Regions from separate parts of the Sphingopyxis selenitireducens genome, predicted to be linked through region 2. Evidence: predicted binding sites of a transcription regulator. Region 2 holds the regulator's gene; the other holds the start of a gene.
What was found. The regulator LexA, encoded in region 2, represses DNA repair genes until DNA is damaged. The targets are predictions, from matches to a motif close to GTTCCNCNCTTGTTCT.
Positions count from the first base shown of each region.

Region 1: a site for LexA is predicted at 6,199-6,214, ahead of recA (recombinase RecA). Genes of this name have one in related genera too.

Region 1 covers NZ_JBPULG010000002.1:50,810-62,773, forward strand. Annotated here, with positions in the region: gene dapA (4-hydroxy-tetrahydrodipicolinate synthase) at 1-81, shown strand, start outside; gene smpB (SsrA-binding protein SmpB) at 91-576, shown strand; gene ACSYDV_RS06160 (DUF2062 domain-containing protein) at 573-1,187, shown strand; gene ACSYDV_RS06165 (M13 family metallopeptidase) at 1,285-3,351, shown strand; gene ACSYDV_RS06170 (hybrid sensor histidine kinase/response regulator) at 3,444-5,825, shown strand; gene ACSYDV_RS06175 (response regulator) at 5,815-6,168, shown strand; gene recA (recombinase RecA) at 6,290-7,366, shown strand; gene speB (agmatinase) at 7,535-8,350, shown strand; gene ACSYDV_RS06190 (glutathione S-transferase family protein) at 8,369-8,995, shown strand; gene ACSYDV_RS06195 (hypothetical protein) at 8,985-9,572, shown strand; gene ACSYDV_RS06200 (hypothetical protein) at 9,702-10,442, shown strand; gene alaS (alanine--tRNA ligase) at 10,506-11,964, shown strand, end outside.
Region 2 covers NZ_JBPULG010000002.1:503,774-515,737, reverse strand. Annotated here, with positions in the region: gene ACSYDV_RS08300 (peptidylprolyl isomerase) at 141-1,481, shown strand; gene pdxA (4-hydroxythreonine-4-phosphate dehydrogenase PdxA) at 1,481-2,500, shown strand; gene rsmA (16S rRNA (adenine(1518)-N(6)/adenine(1519)-N(6))-dimethyltransferase RsmA) at 2,497-3,336, shown strand; gene ACSYDV_RS08285 (hypothetical protein) at 3,451-3,897, shown strand; gene ACSYDV_RS08280 (EamA family transporter) at 4,159-4,992, opposite strand; gene moaC (cyclic pyranopterin monophosphate synthase MoaC) at 5,208-5,681, shown strand; gene ACSYDV_RS08270 (molybdopterin molybdotransferase MoeA) at 5,678-6,859, shown strand; gene lexA (transcriptional repressor LexA) at 6,926-7,618, shown strand; gene ACSYDV_RS08260 (ComEC/Rec2 family competence protein) at 7,572-9,731, opposite strand; gene gltX (glutamate--tRNA ligase) at 9,802-11,256, shown strand; gene ACSYDV_RS08250 (citrate synthase) at 11,294-11,964, shown strand, end outside.

The sequences.
Region 1 (11,964 bases), 450 kb from region 2:
GTTCGCCTGCCGATCATTCCGGCGAACGACGCGGGGCGCAGTGCGATCGATGCTGCGCTGGCGTCGGCGGGAGTGCTATAGGCTTTCGTCATGGCCCGTCCGCAGTCCGCACCCGAATTCGATAAAAAGAAGGTCGTCGCCGAAAACCGGCGCGCGCGCTTCGACTTTGCCATCGAACAGGTGTTCGAGGCGGGGATCGCGCTGCAGGGCACCGAGGTGAAGGCGCTGCGTTTCGGGGAGGGGACGATCGCCGAAAGCTACGCCGAGGTGAAGGGGCATGAGGTGTGGCTGGTCAACAGCAATATCCCCGAATTCAGCCACGGCAACCGGCACAATCATGAGCCCAAGCGTCCGCGCAAATTGTTGCTCAGCGGGCGCGAAATCAACAAGATGCATGCGGCGGTGGCGCGGCAGGGCATGACGCTGGTCCCGCTGTCGGTCTATTTCAACAGCCGCGGCCGCGCCAAGGTCGAACTGGCGATCGCCAAGGGCAAGAAGGCGCACGACAAGCGCGAATCAATCAAAGAACGCGACTGGAAGCGCGACAAGCAGCGCTTGATGAAGGATCGCGGATGAGCGGCGGCAAGCCTCGCGACAAGGCGGCGGTGATGAACTGGATTCGCCGCAACTCGCCGACGCGCGAAGAGCTTCTCGCGAGCCGATTCGTTCGGCCTTTCGCGCATCGCGTCGCGCACAGCCATTTGTGGCGCTTCACCCGGACGTCGGTGCCGCGCGGCACGGCATTGGGGCTGTTCATCGGTATCTTTTTCTTGCTTCCCGGTGTGCAGATTTTGGGCGTCGCCTTGCTGGCGCTACCATTCCGCGCGAACATCCCGATCGGCGCGGCAATGACTTTCCTGTCGAACCCCGCGACGACGCCGTTCATCATCGCCGCATCGGTGTGGCTCGGCGACAGCATGTTCGGGCTTCACGCTAATGTCGCGACCTTCTCGATCATGCTCGAAAAGGGTGCGTCGGTTGGCGAATGGACCCGCTGGGTCGTGTCCGATGCCGCGCCGGCGCTGATCGCCGGGCTTTTCGTCATCTCGCTTGTTTCGGCGATCGTCGGCTACCTCCTTGCGACCTTGTTCTGGGACAATTGGATTCGCCTGCGTTGGCGGCGGAAATTGCGTCGGTCGCGCGACAAACGACTTGAGGCATCGACGAGCGACACGCCCGCCGGTTGAACCGCGGGGTCGCGCGGTTATAGCTGTTCCCATCGCAAAGTCTTGCCGTGCCGTTCGCGCGGCAAATTTCGTTTGTCTTGAAAATCCGGGGAATATCATGATCCGTTTGACTCATACTTCACATTTGATGGTGACCGCTGCGCTGGGCGCGTTGCTGCTGGGGATCGCTCCCGCGACCAGTGTCGCCGCCAAGGACAAGGCGGCTGCGCCTGTCGCCGAGGCCGCCGCGAAGCCTGCACTTGGCACGTTCGGTTTCGACGCCACGGGCATGGACAAGACGGTCCAGCCGGGCGACGATTTCTATGCCTTTGCCAACGGCACCTGGGCGAAGAACACCGCGATTCCGGCAGACAAGTCGAACTATGGCATGTTCACCGCGCTTGGCGATCTGTCGCAGGAACGCACCCGCGGCATATTGGAGGCCGCCAAGGGCGACGCCAATAGCATGATCGGCCGTGCCTATGCCGCCTATCTTGACGGGGCGACGGTCGAGGCGAAAGGGCTGGCGCCGATCCAGCCGTGGCTGAACAAAGTGCGCGCCGTCGACAAGGCGGGACTTCCCGCGCTGCTCGCCGAAGCCGATCGCAACGGCATCCAGCATTTCTTCGGCAGCTATGTCGGCCAGGACGACAAGAACCCCGACGTCTATATCTATTCGATGTATCAGGGCGGCTTGGGGATGCCCGATCGCGATTTCTATCTGAAGGACAATGAGCGCAACACCAAGCTGCAGGCGGCCTATCTCAAGCATGTGGAAAATGTGCTGACGTTGGCGGGTGAAAAGGACGCCGCAGCGCGGGCCAAGGCAATCTATGATTTCGAAAAGCAGATTGCGGCCGTCCATTGGGACAAGAATGACAGCAGCGACGCGACCAAAGTCTATAATAAGCTGACTATCGCCGAACTGACCAAGGCAGCGCCCGGCTTCGACTGGGCGACCTTCATCCGCGGTATCGGGGTCAAGGAAGATGCATTGCTGGTCGCGCAGCCGAGCGCCTTTACGGGCGAAGCCAAGCTGGTGGCCGACGCGCCGATCGGCGTGGTTCGCGACCTGCTGCTCGTGCGCAGCCTCGACAGCTTCGCCGACGTCCTGCCCGACGCGGTCGCGCAGGAGAGTTTCTCCTTTTACAGCACCGCGCTGTCGGGCACGCCGCAGATGCAGGAACGCTGGAAGCGCGCGGTCGACTTCACGAAGGACAATATGGGCGAAGCGGTCGGCAAGGACTATGTCGCGAAATATTTCCCGCCTGAAACCAAGGCGGCGATGGATGTGCTGGTCAAGAATGTTCTTGCGGCGCTCGACACCCGTATCGGCAACCTCAGCTGGATGCAGCCGCAGACCAAGGTGAAGGCGAAGAAGAAACTCGCCAATTTCACCACCAAGATCGGCTATCCCGACCGCTGGCAGGATTATAGCAAGCTGGAAATCCGGGCCGACGATCTGTTCGGCAACGCGCTGCGTTCGAACCAGTTCGCCCACGACGATAATATCAGCCGCCTCGGTGGCCCGATCCGTCGCTGGGAATGGGGAATGACCCCGATGGAGGTCAATGCTTACGCCAATTTCGGAATGAACGAGATTGTGTTCCCGGCTGCGATCCTGCAGCCGCCCTTCTTTGATCCCCATGCCGACGCTGCGATCAACTATGGCGGTATCGGCGCGGTGATCGGCCATGAGATCAGCCATCATTTCGACGATCAGGGCGCGAAATATGATGAAAATGGCCGGCTCGCCGACTGGTGGACCCCCGCCGACGTCGCGGCGTTCGAAGCCGCCGGCAAGGCACTGATCGCGCAATATGACGCCTATGAAATCCTGCCCGGCGAGCATCTGGACGGCACCTTCACGCTGGGCGAGAATATCGGCGATCTGGCCGGCCTGACCATCGCCTATGACGCCTATAAAAAATCGCTGGGCGGCAAGCCGGCGCCGGTGATCGACGGTCTGACCGGCGACCAGCGTTTCTTCTTGGGCTGGGCGCAGGTTTGGCGCCGCAACTATCGCGAACAGAATCTGTCGCAGCGTATCACGACCGATCCGCATTCGCCCTCGATCCAGCGGGCTTGGGTCTCGCGCAACCTTGACGCATGGTATAAGGCCTATCAGGTGAAGGAAGGTCAGAAGCTTTATCTGGCGCCGAAGGATCGTGTTCGCATCTGGTGATGCGCCAATAAGAAAGACTGTCATTGACCGCGCAAAGCCTGCCTTCCGCTGATACTGATTTCAGCAGGGGGGCAGGCTCTGCCGCGCCGCTGCTGGCGCCGCCGCGCCTTTCGCGTACCGACGCAGCGGCGCTCGGCGGGCTCGCCTTGCTGTCGGTGGCGCTGCTGTTCTGGGCCACCGACGATATGATTCTCGCGGCGGGGTTCCTCGCGGGGATCGCCGTCGCGGTTGGCGGCGTCTTGCTGGCGCGCCGGTTGTTTCCCGCCGCTGTGACCGGCGAGGCCGCGCTGCCCGACTGGACGATGTTGCGCGCCGCGGTCAATCACGACGATATCGCGATCGCAGTGACCGACCGCGCCGGCCGCCTCGTTTGTGCCAATGATCTGTTCGCGACCTGGATGGGCGGTTTCGTGACCCCGCCGGGCTTGCCGCTGGAGGGGCGCGGGCCCGACCTGCTAAAACATGCCGGACGCACCGCGTGGCGCGACGGCGAAGGCATAGTCGACGAGATCGCGATCGGCGCCCTGCGGATGCGTGCGCAGGTAGTGCGCACCGGACAGGCCGAAGATTATCTGGTTTGGCGCTTCTCCGCGCTCGAACGGCTCGACCTCGCGTCGGAAATCGTCCGCCATCTCGACGGCCCGGCGGGCCGGACGCTGGGGCAGGCGGGGGTGATGACCGCGCTGGTCAATGCCGAGGGGCGGCTACGCGTCGCCAATCAGGCCTTTCTGCTCCGCGCTCTGGGTGAGGGCGGCACGGCCCAATATACCGGGCGCGACGTCGCCGCGATGCTGCGGCTCGACGATTCGGGTTCCCTCTATTTCGCGCGCGAGGGCGATCGCGCGACCCCGGTGCGGATGCTGCAGATTCCGCTGGCTCCCGCAGACAGCAACGGTCCGATGTTGCTGGCGATGCTCGACGAAGAAATGGGGCCGGCCGATCGCGGCACGGCGCAGGCCTATGTCGAGACTTTGCTGTCGCTGCTTCCCTTTGGTCTCGCGATGGTCGATCGCGATGGCCGCTTTCTCTATATGAACCGCGCCTTCATTCGTGCCGCCGGGGTCGCCGAAGGCAAGACGCCGCGCTATCCCGGCGATATTGTCGTTGGCGAGGACAAGGGCGCGCTCTCCGATATGATCCGTCGGCACAGCAGCGGGCAGCAGGTCGGCGGCGATCTGTCGATCCGGCTTGCGGGGCAAAGCGACGAGCCCGTGTCGATCCGCGTCGTCGGGGTGCGCGGGCTGGGCGAGGCGGCGGTGCTGCTGAGCCTCAAGGATTCGAGCGAGGAATCGCGGCTCAAGCGCCAAGTCGCGCAGGCGTCGAAGATGCAGGCGGTGGGGCAGCTGGCGGGCGGCGTCGCGCACGACTTCAACAATATATTGACCGCGGTTCTCGGCAGCTGCGACCTGATGCTGATGCGGCATACGCCCGGCGACAGCGACTATGACGATATTCAGCAGATCCGCAGCAACGCCAATCGTGCCGCCAGCCTGACGCGGCAGTTGCTTGCCTTTTCGCGCCAACAGACGCTGCGCCCGCAAATCCTGCAACTGCCCGACGTGATTTCGGAGGTGTCGCATCTGTTGAAGCGGTTGATCAGCGACACGATCCAGCTGTCGGTGCATCATGGCCGCGGCTTGGGGGCGGTGCGCGCCGATCCCGGCCAGCTCGAACAGGTGATCGTCAATCTGGCGGTCAATGCGCGCGACGCGATGCTGGGCGGCGGCACGCTGACCATCGACACCTATCCGGTATCGGCGGCCGAAGCCCGGCTGCTAGGCAATGATATCATGCCGCCCGCTGATTATAGCGCCTTGAAGGTCAGCGACACCGGCACCGGTATTCCGGCCGACGTCCTGCCCAAGATTTTCGAGCCTTTTTTCACAACCAAGGACATCGGCAAGGGGACGGGGCTGGGACTGTCGACCGTTTACGGGATCATCAAGCAGTCGGCAGGCTTCATCTTTGCCGACAGCAAACCGGGGCAGGGGACCAGCTTCACCATCTATCTGCCTGTCCACCGTGCCGATGGCGATGCGCCCGCGGTGCCCGTGCCGCCGGTCAAACCCAAGAAGAGCCAGTGGGGAACCGGAACCATATTGCTGGTCGAGGATGAGGACATGGTGCGGGCGGTTGCCGAGCGCGCGCTGACGCGTGCCGGCTACACCGTCATCACCGCATCACAGGGTGAAGAAGGGCTCGAACGCTTTGCACAAATGGAGAAGGTCGATTTGATCATCACCGACGTCGTGATGCCGACAATGGACGGACCGGCGATGGTGCGTGCGCTGCGCGCCAAGCGTTCCGATCTGCCCGTGCTCTTTATGTCGGGCTACGCCGAGGAGCAGTTGCGGCAATCGATCGACATTGACGATGTTGCCTTCCTGCCCAAGCCCTTCTCTGTCGCACAGCTTACCGAAGCGACCTCGGTTGCACTCGATGAAGCCGCACGCCGGACATCGCATGATGGATAGTCGCCGTATTTTGCTCGTCGAGGACGATGTGCTGATCGGCATGATGCTTGTCGATATGTTCGACGCGCTCGATCTGCCCGAACCTGCGCAGGCGACCAGCAACGAAGAGGCGCTGGCGATCATCGCGGCCGAGCCGATCGCCGGGGCGCTGGTCGACATCAATCTGGGTGATGAAAAGGGGTGGCCGGTCGCCGACGCGCTGGCGGAGCGCGACATTCCTTTTGCCTTCACCTCGGGCGGAGGGGACGTCATACCCCCCGCGCATGTTCATCGGCGGTTGGTGAACAAGCCATTCCGGATCAATGATATCGAGCGCGCTCTGGATGAATTTTTTAGCAAATAGAGCGACTTATTCTTTAATTCCGCCGTTTATGTTCTACTCTTGTTCTCTTGGAACAAATGCCGTACAAAGGTCCGGCGTTGCGATGCTACTGCCTTCGCTCTAGAGCAGGAAAGGGACGGTTATGGCCGGACAATTATCACTCGTCGAATCGGGGAAATCAGTGAACAGCACGGATAGGCAGAAGGCGCTCGACGCCGCGCTCGCGCAAATCGATCGCGCGTTCGGCAAGGGCTCGGTAATGAAGCTGGGCTCGAAGGAGACGATGCAGGTCGAGGCGATCTCGACCGGCTCGCTCGGGCTCGACATCGCGCTTGGCGTCGGCGGTTTGCCGCGCGGCCGCGTCATCGAAATTTACGGTCCGGAAAGCTCGGGCAAGACCACGCTGGCGCTGCACACGCTCGCCGAGGCGCAGAAGACCGGCGGCACCGTCGCTTTCGTCGATGCCGAACATGCGCTCGACCCGGTCTATGCCAAGAAGCTCGGGGTCAATATTGACGAACTGATCGTATCGCAGCCCGACACCGGCGAACAGGCGCTCGAGATCGTCGATACGCTGGTGCGCTCGAACGCGATCGATGTGCTCGTCGTCGATTCGGTCGCCGCGCTTGTGCCGCGCGCCGAAATCGAAGGCGAGATGGGCGACAGCCACGTCGGCCTTCAGGCGCGCCTGATGTCGCAATCGCTGCGCAAGCTCACCGGCTCGATCAGCCGCTCGCGCTGCATGGTGATCTTCATCAACCAGCTGCGCATGAAAATCGGCGTGATGTACGGCAACCCCGAAACGACGACGGGCGGCAATGCGCTGAAATTCTATGCCTCGGTTCGCCTTGACATCCGCCGCACCGGCCAGATCAAAAATGGTGACGAAATCGTCGGCAACACCACGCGCGTGAAAGTGGTGAAGAACAAGGTCGCGCCGCCGTTCAAGCAGGTTGAATTCGACATCATGTACGGGCAGGGCATTTCCAAGATCGGCGAAATTCTCGATCTGGGGGTCAAGGCGGGCATCGTTGAGAAGTCGGGTGCCTGGTTCAGCTATGATTCGATCCGCATCGGCCAGGGCCGCGAAAATTCCAAGACCTTCCTCAAAGGCAACCCCGAGTTGATGGAGCGGCTCGAAACCGCGATCCGCGGCAAAACCGACGAGGTCGCCGAAGAAATGATGATCGGCAGTGACGAGGCCGACACCGACGATTGATAGCCATCCGGCCGGTCCGTCTCCTTGCGGATCGGCTGGCGAACGGCGGCGGGCCCGAGCTCCTTGGACCTGCGCTTGCCCCTCACCGCAGGTTGGCCCGCCCGCCGTTGATTTTCCCGAATACCGCTTGATCCTTGTCTGAGGCCTTCCAGCAGGTACAAGCGGTGCATGCCCGCGATCCGCCTCTTCGGCCTGCCCACCGACATCAACAGCAGTTTCGAGCGTGGAGCAGCGGGCGGCCCCGCCGCGATCCGGGCGGCGTTGTGGAGTGATCGCGGTAACCTTGCGAGCGAAATGGGCGGCGAGATCGGCAGCGACATTGCCTTTATCGACGATGGGGACCTGCCGCTCAGTGAAAATGTGGTGCGCGACGATGCGGCGATCCACCGCCATGTCGTGATGCTGCACGAAAATGGCGAGGTGCCGCTTGCGCTTGGCGGCGATCATGCGGTGACCTTTCCGCTCGTTGCCGCAGCGGCGGCCTGTTTCGGCCCCGTTAACATATTGCACTTCGATGCGCACCCGGACCTGTACGATGATTTCAACGGCAATCCGCGCAGCCATGCCTCGCCCTTCGCGCGCATATGCGAAAACGGGCATGCAGCGCGGCTGGTACAGGTGGGCATTCGCACGCTGACGAACCATTGCCGCGATCAGGCGGCGCGCTTCGGGGTCGAAATCTTGCCGATGGCGGGTTTCGAGCCCGACAAAGTGCCGGTACTCGATGGCCCGCTCTATATTTCGATCGACCTCGACGGGCTCGATCCGTCGGCGGCGCCCGGTGTGGCGCATCCCGAGCCTGGCGGGCTGACGGTGCGCGAACTGCTGGCCGTGCTGGCGCGGCAAACGGCACCCATCGTCGGCGCCGATATCGTCGAACATCATCCCGGCCGCGACATCGGCGGCGTCACCGCGATCCTCGGTGCAAAGCTGGTCCGCGAACTCGCGGCGCTGATCGACCGCAACGGACCCTATCGTCCCTGATATGACAAGGAGAGAGCCATGAGCCTGATCGTCCATCATCTCAACAACAGCCGTTCGCAGCGCATATTGTGGCTGCTCGAGGAACTTGGCACGCCTTACGAAATCAAATTTTACGACCGCGACGCGACGACCAATCTTGCGCCGCCCGAGTTGCTGTCGGTTCACCCGCTCGGCAAATCGCCGCTGATCGAGGATGATGGCAGGGTGATCATCGAGTCGGGGGCGATCACCGAATATCTGTGCGAGCGGCACGGTGGCGGCCATCTTGTTCCCGAGCGCGGCACCGACGATCATGTCAGCCACCTCGAATGGATGCATTTTGCCGAAGGCTCCGCGATGACGCCTATCCTGCTGCGCATCTATACCGCCCGCCTCGGCGAAGCGGCTGCGCCGATCGAACCGCGGATCACGCAGCAACTCGATGCGCATTTCAGCTTCATGGAGAGCCGCGTCGGCGACACGGGCCATTTCATCGGCGACAGCCTGTCGGCGGCGGACATCATGCTGAGCTTCCCGGCCGAGATTGCGATCATGCAGGGCATGGCGCCGCGCTATCCCAAACTCGCCGAATTTGTGAACATGTGCCACGGGCGGCCTGCGTGGCAGCGCGCGCGTGAAAAGGGCGGCGCCTATTATGGCTATTGACCGGCGTTGGGGAATATTTGCGGCGGCCGCCCTGTTCATCGGCACCGGCGCGGCGGCGCAATCGCCGCTGTTGGGCACCGATGTCGAGCGAGTGACGGCTGACGCCGACGGCAAGGATTTGCAGCTGGAAGCGGGCGACGAGCGCGACGCGATGGACCGTTTCGCGGCCTATACGATGGCGCTTGCCCGCCGCGACTATGACGCCGCCTATGCGATGCTGCGCCTGTCGCTGCAGGCGGCGTCGCCGCGGCTCGAGTGGGAAATGAACCTTCGCAAGCGCCCGGTCCTGTGGGCGGATGGCACGATCCGCGTGCTGCGGCTGAGTTGGTATCGCGACCCGGCGGAACAGCCGCCGGGGCTGTATGCCGCCTTTGATTTTCGCGGCGATCGCAAGAACAAGACGATGGATTGCGGCTATGTCGTCGTCCACCGGACAGCGCCCGGCGCGGCTTTTTCGGTGGTTCGGACCGACATATCCGAAGTGCCCGCCGAGATGATGGAAGAGGGCGTCCCAAAGGCCGATGTGCTGCGCCAGCTGCCCTGTTATCTGGGCAAGGGAATCGCCACGGCCTTTTAATCCCGATCGAAATTTCGGCTTGTGTGTTGTCACCGACCTGCGCACGGTCACGAGCAGGGGCGCCGTGACCGAATCACGGCGCGAAACGCGGTGCCGGGGGGCGCCGCGTAACGGGGTGGGAAACAGACTATGGCGACGATATTCGTGGCTGCCTTGCTGGCAGCGGCATCGGCACCTCCTGAAATCAAGATCGAGGCGGTGCCGGGCCGCGGCTATGCCGCGACAACGCCGTTTATCGACGAGAATCAATATGATCCCGTGGTCGCGCGGGTAAAGGCGATGGCCGCTGCACGGTGCGGGCGGCTGAGCGTCAGGTTCGGACGCTATTATTTCGACAACCAGATTGATGTCGAACGCGGCGTCATGGTCATCAAGAACTTTCGTCAGAGTTTTTTCTGCTTCGATCCCGCGACCGACCCTTACAAGCCGGTACCGGCCGACTGGAAGGCAAGTGCGACCGAAATCGCGGCCGCGACACAATATGTGACGCGCTTCCTCAACAATCTCAATGCCGGCAACGGGCGCGCAATGGCCGCGATGACGGACCCGCTGCTCGAAACGACAACCGAAGAAATGAACCGCTTCAGCACCGAAGCAAAGGTGCACCAGACGGGCACGGGGAGCTTGACTCCGCGGCTGGACAGCTGGCTGGTCAACCCCGCAGACGCAGCCTATCCGGGCGCCTATGCCTTTTTCGCCGTCCTCAGTTCGCATCCGGGGATTGCCGGAACATGCGGCGGCGTGCTCCTCTATCGCGTTAGCGACGGCAAATATCAGGTTTCGCAATATGACGTGCGTTACATCTCGCAAAGGCTGATCGACGAGGAAGGCATGAGCGACGAGGAACTCGATCGCCTTTGCCGGCGCTAGGCGATGGGGAGCGGCATACGCATCAAGCTTGAGAAACGCAGCATACCGGACTAGATCGCGCCCATGACATCGACCAACGACATCCGCCGCTCGTTCCTCGACTATTTCGCCGGGGCAGGCCATCATATCGAACCTTCGGCACCCCTGGTGCCGCACAATGACCCGACGCTGATGTTCGTCAACGCGGGCATGGTGCCGTTCAAGAATGTCTTCACGGGGCTGGAAACGCGGCCGTACAGCACTGCCGTTTCGTCGCAGAAATGTGTGCGCGCCGGCGGCAAGCATAACGACCTCGACAATGTCGGCTTTACCGCGCGTCACCATACTTTCTTTGAAATGCTGGGGAATTTCTCCTTCGGCGATTATTTCAAGGAACAGGCGATCCACCATGCCTGGACGCTGATAACCAAGACCTGGGGGCTGGCGCCCGAACGGCTGACCGTCACAGTCTATCACACCGACGATGAAGCGTTCGACCTGTGGAAGAAGATCGCCGGCCTGCCCGACGAGCGCATCATCCGTATCGCGACCAACGACAATTTCTGGTCGATGGGTGACACCGGACCGTGCGGACCGTGCAGCGAAATCTTTTATGACCATGGCGATCATATCTGGGGCGGTCCGCCGGGATCGCCCGAAGAGGACGGCGACCGCTTCGTCGAAATCTGGAACCTGGTGTTCATGCAATATGATCAGCGCGGTCCGGGCGACCGCGTCGACCTGCCGCGGCCGAGCATCGACACCGGCATGGGGCTGGAGCGTATCGCCGCCGTCATGCAGGGCGTTCACGACAATTATGACACCGACACATTCAAGGCACTGATCGCCGCGTCGGTCGATCAGACCGGGGTTCCCGCCGAGGGCGCGACCCAGGCGAGCCACCGGGTGATCGCCGACCATCTTCGTGCATCGAGCTTCCTGATCGCCGACGGCGTGCTGCCGTCGAACGAGGGCCGCGGATATGTGCTGCGCCGGATCATGCGCCGCGCGATGCGTCATGCGCATCTGCTGGGCGCCAAGGACCCGTTGATGTACCGCTTGCTGCCGTCGCTGACCGCCGAGATGGGCGCCGCCTATCCCGAGTTGATCCGCGCGCAGCCGCTGATCGCCGAGACGCTGGAGCGCGAAGAAACCAAATTCCGTCAGACGCTCGATAAGGGCCTGCGCCTGCTTGACGAAGCGACGGTCGGCATGGGCGCAGGCGCGACGTTGCCCGGCGATGTCGCGTTTAAACTCTATGACACCTTTGGTTTCCCCTATGATCTGACCGAAGATGCGCTGCGCACGCAGGACATCGCGGTCGATCGCGCCGGTTTCGATGCGGCGATGGCGCAGCAGAAAGCCGCGGCGCGGGCGGCGTGGAAGGGCAGCGGCGAAAAGGCGTCGGACGAAATCTGGTACGACATCGCCGAAACCCACGGCAGCACCGAATTCACCGGCTATACCTCGACTGACGGCGAAGCCACGGTGATCGCGCTGGTCAAGGACGGCGCATCGGTGGCCGAAGCCAAGGCGGGCGACG
Region 2 (11,964 bases):
CTTCACCGCTCTGCTCAGCTTGCGTTCAGCGTGGGAGACCTAATCAGAGCCTCGTAAAAGGTCCCATTGGCGGATTGCGCTGGACCATCGGGCGTGTCCGCTGATACGGAGCAAGCCGTTATTTCTCGAATAGGGTAGCAATGACCAAATTTTCGACCATCATCGGCCTGATCGCCGTAGCGAGCGTCGGCGCGGCCCCAGTGCTGGCGCAGACCGTTGCCGATAACGAAGTCCCGACAACCAGCCTCGGCATTCCGGGTAATGTTCAGCTTTATGGCGATGCCAAGGCCAATGTCTATCGCCCTTCGGCGACGGTGAATGGCGAAATCATCACGGCAACCGACATTGCGCAGCGCATGGCGTTGATCCGTATCGCCAACAACAATGCCGAATTGCCGCCTGAGGAAGAACAAAGGTTGCGCAGTCAGGTATTCAGCAACCTGATCGACGAAAAGCTGCAGATTCAGGAAGCCCGGGCAGCCGAAATCTCGATCGACGAAAATCTGATCAACGAACAGTTTGCGCGCCTCGCACTGCGTTTCAAGCAGACGCCCGAGCAATTCACCACCTATCTGACGTCCAAGGGATCGTCGGCAGCCGCGGTGAAGCAACAGATCCGCGGCGAATTCGCGTGGGACCGCCTGTTGTCGCGCAACATTCAATCGACGACCAACGTCTCGACCGAAGAGGTGGAATCGGTCGTGCAGCGGATGAACGACGCCAAGGGACAGGATGAATTCCACCTCGGCGAAATCTATCTGTCGGCGACCCCCGACAATGCCGCAGCGGTGAACGAAAACGCCCAGAAAATCATTCAGGCGCTGCAGGGTGGCGGCAGCTTCGCCGCCTATGCGCGCCAGTTTTCCGAAGCTTCGACAGCGGTCGTCGGCGGCGATCTCGGCTGGGTGAAGGCCGGCCAGCTCCCGGCCTCGATGGCCGAAGCGGCTACGCAGATGCAACCCGGTCAGATGGTCGGCCCGATCGAGGTGCCGGGCGGTATGTCGATCATGTTGATGATCGACCGCCGTCAGGTGCTGACCGCCGATCCGCGCGACGCGCTGCTCAGCCTGAAACAGCTTTCGCTGGCATTCCCCGCAGGAACGACCCCGGCCCGTGCATCCGAACTGGCAAGTCAGTTCGCCGAAGCCACGCGCACCATCGCCGGTTGCGGCGCTGCCGACGCCGTGGCCCAGAAACTGGGTGCCGATGTGGTATCGCGCGACAATATGGCGATGCGCGCACTGCCCGCGCCGTTGCAGCAGACTTTGGTCAATCTGCAGATCGGCCAGACGACTCAGCCCTTTGGCGCGGCGAACGAAGGCATCAGCGTCCTCGTCCTGTGCGGCCGCGACATGCCGCAGACCGCGACGGCGCCCAATTTGCAGGAAATCGAAAACCGCCTGCTGGAAGAAAAGGTCAACAAGCGCGCCCAACGCTATCTGCGCGACCTGCGCCGGGACGCTGTGATCGAATATAGCTGATGCCCGGTAACAATCCTCGACGTCCGATCGCGGTCACCATCGGTGACCCGGCGGGGGTCGGCTCCGAAGTCACCGGTGGCGCCTGGATGGCGCGCCGCGAATATGATCTGCCTCCGTTCGTCGCCATCGGCGATATCGCCGCGATCGCGGCGGTATGGGACGGCCCGATCGCGCGCGTCGGCGACATGGAAGAGGCGCTGAGGACGTTCGACGATGCGCTGCCCGTCTGGCATCTGGAGGACAGCGGCCCGCTGACCCCCGGCACGCCGACTCCAGCGGGCGCCACCTGCGCGCTCCACGCCCTCGAGACCGGGATCGGGATGACCCGGACGCAGGCAAGCTGCGCGCTGGTTACCGGACCGGTGTCCAAATTCGCTCTGCACGGCATCGGCTATACCCACCCCGGCCAGACCGAATTCATCGCAGAACGCTGCGGCGTCACCGCAACCAATGCCGTGATGATGCTCGCCGGCCCCGGCCTTCGCGTCGTGCCGCTCACCGTCCATATTCCGCTGTCCGAAGTCACCGAACGGCTGACCACCGACCTCATCATCGCCAAGGCACGCGTCACAGCCCGTGCGCTCCGCCGCGATTTCGGTATCGCCGAACCGCAGCTGGCGATCGCAGGCCTCAATCCGCATGCTGGCGAAAGCGGCGATCTGGGCAATGAAGAAGCGCTGATCATTCAGCCGGCGATCGAGCAATTGCAAAGCGAAGGCATTGCTATCGACGGCCCGCTGGCATCGGACAGCCTGTTCGCGCCGCATGTCCGCACCCGCTATGACGCGCTACTCTGCTGCTATCATGATCAGGCGCTCGCACCGTTCAAGGCGCTGCACTTTCACGACGGGGTCAACCTGACCCTCGGGCTGCCGATCATCCGCACATCGCCCGACCATGGCACCGCATTCAACATCGCGGGCAAAGGTCTGGCCGATCCGCGGCCGACGATCGCCGCCATCGCGCTCGCCGCCTCGCTCGCCGCGAGCCGCGAACGCAACGCCGTTCCCGCCGCGTGACAGCCGAACCGACGCGCAACCTGCCGCCTCTGCGCGAAACCGTGCGCGCGCACGGCCTGTCGGCGAGCAAGGCGCTGGGACAGAATTTCCTGTTCGACGAGCAATTGCTCGACCGCATCGCCGCGCTGCCCGGCAATCTCGACGGCGCCACGGTGTTCGAGGTCGGCCCCGGTCCCGGCGGCCTGACGCGCGCGCTGCTCCGTGCCGGAGCGCGGGTGATCGCGGTCGAACGCGACGACCGCTGCCTGCCGCTGCTCGCCGAACTGGGTGAGGTTTTTCCGGGCCAGCTCCAGGTGATCGCCGACGATGCGATGGCGGTCGATGTCGACGCGCTGACGGGCGGCGAGCCTTATCATATCGTCGCCAACCTGCCCTATAATGTCGGCACCGCGCTGTTCACGCGCTGGCTCGAACCCAAAAGCTGGCCGCCGCGCTGGCAATCGCTGACCCTGATGTTCCAGGCCGAGGTCGCCGAACGGATCATCGCCAGACCCGACACCTCTGCCTATGGCCGGCTCAGCGTCCTTTCGCAGTGGCGCACGACCGCCAAAATCCCGATGCGCGTCCACCGATCGGCCTTCACACCGCCGCCCAAGGTGATGTCGGCGATCGTCCATGTCACGCCCGCCGACCAGCCCGAGGGCGTCAAGCCGGCATTGCTCTCAAAGCTCACCGAAAAGGGTTTCGGCCAGCGCCGCAAGATGCTGCGCCAGAGCCTGAAAGGCGTCGAAGGTGCGGTCGCCGCGCTGGAAACCCTCGGCATCGACCCCACCCGCCGCGCCGAAACGGTCACCGTCGCCGAATGGGTCGCACTGGCACGCGCCCTGAGCGTCTGAGGAAAGCGCTGGCGGGGTACGCGAAGCAACGTCAGATATGGGGTGGTAAGGTGACTGTCTGCTTCGGTGCGAGCATATGTAGAAACCGGACGCAAATGCTGGCAAAGTCAGTGTATGAAGCATGATCGCCTTTGCGCCATAGGGCATAATCTCGCAGATTCGATGGCCAGTGGCTTGGGGTTCGTGATTGGGCACTACCCCATGGATGTATTTGGCGAAGCGGCGTCATCTCCAGAAGCATTGATAGAAGTCGATTTTCTCAACGGTCGCGTTGTGCGTGGAAAACCGTCTGGCAGCTTCGAAGTCGCTGTCGCTCTCTTTGCGGAGGCTCTGCCCGAATTTTGTGATAGTAACGGGGCACAGGCCGCAGACTTCAAGGTCTTGTCTGCGACCTTCGATACAACCCCACTTGGGCAGCGAGTGTTACTTTTGGTAACCGACCAGAGTGGTCGTAGCTCTACAACCGAATATCAAGGTGTTCCGTTAAAGCGTATTCGGGTTTTAGACCGCCTCGGGCGCATCCGGAAAAAACCAAGGCAAGTCGGTGCCCTGATCCAATGAACGTCCGATAACAGGACGCTCTGGCAATCACTGGAATGGCGAAAATCGGTCGTTTCCGGACATTTCTAATTCGTCATCCCGGACTTGATCCGGAATCCATCCCTTCCACGCCGCAACAACGGACTCCGGAAGAAGTCCGGGATAACGATGAAAGAGATGATGATTCCGGTCACTTCGTCCGGATCGACAGCGAACGGCCGAAAAGGGACGGGAAGCCGGGCAAGCTCCCCAAAAAGCAAAAGCCGGCTTGCCCACGGGTCGTCACCCCGCCGAGAGACAGATTACGCCAGCCGTCACCATTACCGCGCCCAATATTTTCGGCACGGTCATCTTTTCGCCCAACACGAAGGCGCCGATCAGTGCTGCAAATAATATGCTGGTCTCGCGAATTGCGGAAACTCCGCCCATTGCGCTTTGGCTCATGGCCCAGATTGCAATGCAATAGCCGAGGGTGCTGAGTATCCCGGCGCCAACGACCAGCACGCCCTCTTTTCCACGCGGCAGGGCGGGAATGCGCTGCCGGATAACGACGAAGGACAAAGGGATGAACAGTCCCGCGGTGACAGCTTGCCAAGCGGCATAGCTCGGCGCGCTTTCCGACAAACGGACACCAAGTCCGTCGACGACCATATAGCTGGCGATAAAAATGCCCGTCACGAACGCCGCGACAGCCGATTTGGGGTCGGGGCGATTGCCTCCAAGCGCCAACAGGATGATACCCGAGGAGACACAGGCAATTCCTGCAAGCCCGGCGGTGTCGGGCAACTCACGGGCGATCAGGGCGGCACCGAGTGTGACAAGCAAGGGCGCGCTACCCCGCGCTATGGGATAAACGCTCGATAGCTCGCCATCACGGTAAGCCCGGACCAGAAACAGACTATAACCGATCTGCAACACCGAAGACAGGATGAGGTACGGCCAGCTTGGCGGCGCGGGCGCGCCTAGGGCCAGCGCGAAGGGAAAGGCCGCGATGGCCCCGACCAGACATATGACCGCTATGGACCAAAAGCGGTCCTTGCCATTTCTGACAATGGCATTCCAGATCGCATGGATGAGCGCCGAAGCGAGAAGCAGGCCGACGACGACAGGAGACATTTCGGCCTTTCGATAGCAACGCCATGTGAACAGCCGCCTATTGCGACGAGTCCGGACGAACAACAACCGTCCAGTTGTCCCTTGCCCGTGCCCGTCCGGTCGAGACCTGCACGAGAAGAAAAGCGCACGCTCCCCCCATATAGCCATCTCCCGGCACGCAAGGCCGCCCTATCGCCGCTTGCCTTTCCCCCCGCACCTTGCTTCGCTCCATCCGCATGACAAACAAACCGACTCACCTCGACGAAAGCGGCGCCGCATCTATGGTCGATGTCGGCGCCAAAGCCGCCACCCCGCGCCGCGCCGTCGCGGGTGGCCGCATCACCATGTCGGCCGACGCTCTGGAGGCGATCCGCACCGGCAATGCCCCCAAAGGCGATGTTCTCTCGACCGCCCGCATCGCGGGGATCATGGCGGCGAAGCGCACAGCCGACCTGATCCCGCTCTGTCACCCGCTCGCGCTCACCAAGGTGGGCGTCGAATTCGAATGGGAAGAAACCGGCATATCTGTCCGCGCCACCGCCGCAACGACCGGCCCGACCGGGGTAGAGATGGAGGCGCTGACCGCTGCTTCGGTCGCGCTGCTCACCCTCTATGACATGGCAAAGGCGCTCGACCGCGCGATGATCCTCGGCGACATTCGCGTGCTCGAAAAGAGCGGCGGTCGCTCGGGTGACTGGCGCGCCGAATGATATCGGTCGATGAGGCGCAGGCGCGGTTGTTTGCGGCCCGCGAACCGCTCAAGTCAGAGAATATCGCTTTGTCTGATGTACTTGGACGATATCTTTCAGACAATGTGACAGCGATCCGCGATCAGCCTGCCGCGCCCCTGTCGGCTATGGATGGCTATGCGATGCGCTTCGCCGACCTGCCCGGGCCATGGACCATCGTCGGCGACGTCGCCGCCGGGGCCGCACCGCCTCGCTCGATCGGCACTGGCGAAGCGATGCGCATCTTTACCGGCGCGATGCTCCCTGTCGGCGCCGACACGATTCTGGTTCAGGAAGACACGGCAACCGACGGAAAAAAGCTGATATTATCCGGCGAAGGCCCCCGCGAACGCGGCCGTCACGTCCGCGCCCGCGCGGGGGATTTTGCGAAAGGCGCGCATTTGCTGGGCGCCGGCGCGCTTCTCACCCCCGGCGCGATCGCCGCTGCCGCAATGGCGGGCGCGGGCTCCCTGAACGTCGGCGGGCAGCCGCGTGTCGCAATCCTCACCACGGGCGACGAACTTGTTCAGCCGGGCCGCCCGCTCGTCCCCGGCCAGATCCCGGATAGCAATGGCGTCATGCTCGCGGCGATGCTCGCCGCCGAGCCCGCGCTTGTCAGTATGCCGCTCCACGCCCGCGACGACCGCCACCTTCTCTCCAGCATTCTCAAGGATCTGGCACGCCACCATGACGTCATCGTCACCGTCGGCGGCGCCTCGGTTGGCGATCATGATCATGTCCGCGGCGCGCTCGAGGATGCCGGCGGCCGCATCGATTTCTGGAAGATCGCGATGCGCCCCGGCAAGCCGCTGATCGCAGGCACCATCGGCGACGCTGTTTTGCTGGGCCTCCCCGGCAATCCCGCGTCAGCTTTCGTCACCGCAACATTGTTCCTGTTGCCGCTCGTTCGCCACCTCGCGGGCGCACGCGATCCATTGCCGCCGATCCATCAGGCGCCGCTCGCCACCCCGCTGACCGCGGGCGATGGCCGCCGCGACTATATCCGCGCGCGACTCGATGCGGGCCGGCTTACGCCCTTCACCTCACAGGACAGCGGCCAGACCTTTCCGCTGATCGCCGCCAACGCGCTGATCATCCGCGAGATCGGCGCGCCGCCACGCGACCTCAGGGATATCGCCGATTATATCGCCATCCCTTGACAAGTTCCGCTCTGTTCCACTATCGTTCTCCTTATGTCCGGTATTTGGCATCATGGAGAATGAACGATGTTGACGGCGAAGCAGCATGAACTGCTCCACTTCATCCAGGAACGGCTCGACGCGGGCGGCATTTCGCCTTCGTTCGAGGAGATGAAGGAAGCACTTGGCCTCAAATCCAAATCCGGGATCCACAGACTTATCAGTGCCTTGGAAGAACGCGGTTTTCTCCGTCGACTGCCCAATCGCGCCCGTGCGCTCGAAGTACTGAAGGTGCCGGAGGCCGCAAAGGCAGCCAGTGCGCCGGTGCGCAATGATCGCGACAATATCGTTCCGCTGCGCAAACCCGCCCCCGCGCTGCGCCCCATCGCCGCGAACGACGTCATCGAAGTGCCGCTGCATGGCAAGATCGCCGCAGGCGTGCCGATCGAGGCGTTTGAGGATCACAACAACCTCGCCGTTCCCGCCGCGCTGCTTGGCGCAGGCGAACATTATGCACTCGAAGTGTCGGGCGACTCGATGGTTGAAGCCGGCATCTTCGACGGCGACTATGCGCTGATCCAGAAGGCCAGCACCGCGCGCGAGGGCGATATCGTCGTTGCACTGGTCGACGGGCAGGATGCGACGCTCAAATATTTCCGCCGCGAAGGCCAGATGATCCGGCTCGACCCGGCGAACAGCGCCTATGAACCGCAGCGCTACGCCGCCGATCGCGTCATCGTGCAAGGTCGGCTGTCGGGACTGCTTCGTCGTTACCACTGACCTGCGGCGGGCGGCGCCATGGATGTGCGTCGCCCGTTCGCAGCGCGGTGACGATGTGTGGATCGTCGCCCAGATAAATAGCGAGCCCGCCACTTGTCGCCAGGCTGTCCCGGTCGATCGTGAGCCAGCGAGCAACGCATTCGTGCGGCAACCAGCGATCGCTGATCACAACATCAGCGGCCGCGCACGCCGCCGCCATTTCCGTGCCCTCTATCCGATCGCGTCCGCGCGAGGCGAGGATGGTGCGTTGAACCGCACCCTCGCCCTGCCTCCAGCGGCAGAAGTCCCGGTTGCATTCGACATGATCAAGATCCGCAAGCGCAGCCAGCGGCGCATCGTGACCCGCCGCCTCGGCCATCGTGTCGCGGACATAATCGCCCGCGCGGTCGCGGAGCAGCGCATAGCCGCCGCCCGGCACAGCGACCGCAATATGCCGCCCATCGCTCGTCACCAGCAGATCGGGGCGAGGCTGCACGAGTAGCGCAGCTACACCGATAGCGAGCGGCACGAAACCCGCGCGGCGCCACCGCGTCTGCCAGAGAAGCAGCCATAGCCCGCCAAAGATCGCAAAGCCGAACCCCCAGCCAGGAAAGCTCGGCAACATCGCGACCGCCCCCGGCGCCGCCGCGACCGCGTGCGCAAGCGCGAGCAGCAAGTTTAGTGCCTGCCCCGCGATCCACCAGAAGGGGGCACCCAGCCCGACACTGTCGAACAGCAAGGCCAGCGCCTCGGCCGGCATGATGACGAAGGTGGTCAGCGGGATCGCGACGACATTGGCGAGCGCGCCATAAAGCCCGGCCTTGTGGAAATGAAACAGCGCGATCGGCGCCAATGCGACCTCGACCACCAGACCGGTGATCAGCAATCCGACAATGCCGCGCCCCAGCCGGATAACCCACGATTCCCCGCGACGCGCGAGAAATGCCCGCATCCAGCGGCTTTCGTGAAGCGCAATAATCGCGGTGACCGCAGCAAAGCTCAGCTGGAAGCTCGGCCCCGCAAGCGATTCAGGGCGCCAGATCAGCACGATCAGCGCACCCGCCGCCACAAGTCGCAAGGTCAAGGCCTCACGCCCAAGGAGGAAAGCGAAGAGGACCAGCAGCGCGGCGATGAAAGAGCGCAGCGTCGGCACCTCCATTCCCGCAAGCAAAGTATAGGCTCCGCCCGCAATCGCTCCGGCGGCGGCGGCGAGCGGCAGCACATATCCCGCAAGCGCCAGTCGCCGGTTGAGCGCCAGCAGACGCATCGTCAGCAGCATCGCGAAACCCACCACCGCGGTCACATGCAGCCCGCTGATCGATAAAAGATGCGCCAGCCCGCTGCGCCGCATCCCTTCTTCGTCGGCCTCCGCAATCGCACCGCGGTCGCCAGTAACCAGCGCCGCGGCGATGCCGCCCGTCGATCCCTCGAGCTGTTCGTGAATATGCGCGCTCAGCCGTGCGCGTAGCGGCGGTGCACGTGCGCCCCGTCCGTCGACCCGCGCAATTTCACCCAAAATCGTGCCAACTGCTCCGATGCGATCGAACCAGGCGCGCTGCGCGAAATCATAGCCGCCGGGCAAGCTCGCCGCGGGCGGCGGCATCAACCGGGCGCGAACGCCAATATCTTCGCCGGGCATGATGTCGCCTGCTCGCTCGCTGTCGGCCGTAAGCCGCATTCGTGGCGGCAGGTCCGACCGATCATGGGGCCGGACGATGAAACGAACTTGGCCGCGCGCCGGCAAGGGCTCCACGCGTTCGACAAAAGCGGAAAATTCGGTGGCAATCGGCCGTGCCAGCACCGGTGCTTCTACCCACAGCGACCGCGCCCAGATCAGCAATATTCCCGCCGCCATCACACCGCAACCGACAGCGATCACCCGTCCAACCCGGCTCTGCCAACCGATCAGCAGTCCGACGAGCGCGCCCGCGGCGAGCAACGACAACAGGCCGATCCAATGCGCCGCAGCCGGAAGGAAGAACCAGGAAGCCACCCCGGCGCCGAGCGCGACCGGCAGCCAAAGCCCGATCCGCTCACGCTCCGCCTCCAGCCGCGCTTCGAGTCCGTCGCCCAAGCTGCGCCATGCCGTAACCCACCGTGTGCCAATGGGCGTTTGAAGCTGCCTTGTCGCCATGCTAGGGGCTCCCCCGACCCCCGTCCCCGCACCTGTATCCGGGGCGACAGAGTGATTGAAAGAGAAGCTGGTGGCAACCGAAAACCAAGCAATTGCAGGCGAAGCGACTGGCGCCGATGTGGTGACGCGCTTTGCGCCCTCCCCGACCGGATTTCTGCATATCGGCGGTGCGCGCACCGCGCTGTTCAACTGGCTGTTCGCGCGCCATCACGGCGGCAAATTCCTGCTCCGCATCGAGGATACCGACCGCGCACGCTCGACCGACGCCGCGATTGACGCGATTCTCGACGGGATGCGCTGGCTCGACCTCGACTGGGATGGCGAGACGGTATTTCAATTCGCACGCGCCGACCGTCATGCCGCCGTCGCCGATGAATTGCTGGCCAAGGGCGAAGCCTATCGCTGTTATCTGACGCAGGATGAACTGGCGGCGATGCGCGCTGAAGCGCAGGAAAAGCGCCTTCCCTTCCGCGTTCGCAGCCCCTGGCGCGACCGCAACGATGGCGACCCTGCCATCCCTCACGTCATCCGCCTGCGCGCGCCGCAGGAAGGCGCCGTGACGATCAGCGACCGCGTACAAGGCGACGTGACCGTCCAGAATGCCGAACTCGACGATTTCGTTCTGCTGCGCAGCGACCGCACGCCAACCTATATGCTCAGCGTCGTCGTCGACGACAATGACATGGGCGTCACGCATGTTATCCGCGGCGACGATCATCTGAACAATGCTTTCCGTCAGGTCGCGCTGTTGCGTTCGATGAACTGGCGCGAACCCGTCTATGCCCACGTCCCGCTGATCCACGGTGCCGATGGCGCCAAGCTGTCGAAACGCCACGGCGCGCTGGGCGTCGATGCCTATCGCGACGAAATGGGATATTTGCCCGAGGCGGTGAACAATTATCTCCTGCGGCTGGGCTGGGGACATGGCGATGATGAAATCATCAGCCGCGCGCAGGCCGTCGAATGGTTCGACCTGGGCCATGTCGGCCGCTCACCGTCGCGTTTCGATTTCAAGAAGCTAGAGAATCTGAACGGCCATTATCTCCGCGAGGCCGACGATGCCCGCCTCGCCGCGCTGGTCGCACCCATGACGGGCAAACTCGTCGGCCGCGATCTGACCGCCGACGATCAGGCGTTGCTGACAAAAGCGATGGCTGCGTTGAAACCGCGCGCCAAGACGCTCCACGAAATCGCCGATGGCGCGACCTTCCTGTTCGTGCCCGAGCCGCTGACCTTCGACGAAAAGGCGGCGGCCGTGCTCAAGGACACGCCAGAGGGCATGTTGTCGTCGATCGCCGACCGCTTACGCGCGTTGTCGGACTGGTCGCCGGAATCGGTCGAAGCTGCCATTCGCGAGGAAAGCGAAGCTGCGGGCGTCGGACTCGGCAAATTGGCCCAGCCACTGCGCGCCGCGCTGACCGGGCGAACGATATCGCCGGGAATTTTCGACGTACTCCTGCTGCTTGGCCGCGATACCAGCCTGGCGCGACTTGACGCAGCGCACAATTTTCCGGCAGGGGCGTAGCCAATCACCGTCTCAGCCCATTGATAAGGGGAAAGCCATGACCGACCAGAACGCGAAAATCACTCTGGGCGACAAGAATATCGAAAGCCCTGTGCTGTCCGGCACAGTCGGCCCGGATGTCGTGGATATCCGCAAATTCTACGCCCAAACCGGTGCCTTCACCTATGACCCGGGCTTCACGTCGACGGCGAGCTGCGAATCGCAGCTGACCTATATCGACGGCGACGAGGGCGTATTGCTGCATCGCGGCTATGCGATCGGCGACCTCGCCGAAAACTCCAGCTTCATGGAAACCTGCTATCTGCTGCTGAACGGCGAGCTGCCGAACGCTGGCGAACTGGCATCGTTCGAAAACACGATCACTCGCCACACGATGCTGCACGAACAGCTTGCGACTTTCTATCGCGGTTTCCGCCGCGACGCGCACCCGATGGCAGTGATGTGCGGCGTCGTCGGCGCGCTCAGCGCCTTCTACCCCGACTCGACCGAAATCCACGATCCGCGCCAGCGCATGATCGCCAGCCACCGACTGATTGCGAAAATGCCGACGATCGCGGCGATGGCGTATAAATATTCGGTTGGTCAGCCTTTCGTCTATCCCGACAATTCGCTGAGCTACACCGGCAATTTCCTGCGCATGACCTTTGGCGTTCCCGCCGAGGAATATGTGGTCAACCCGGTCGTCGAGCGCGCGCTCGACCGCATCTT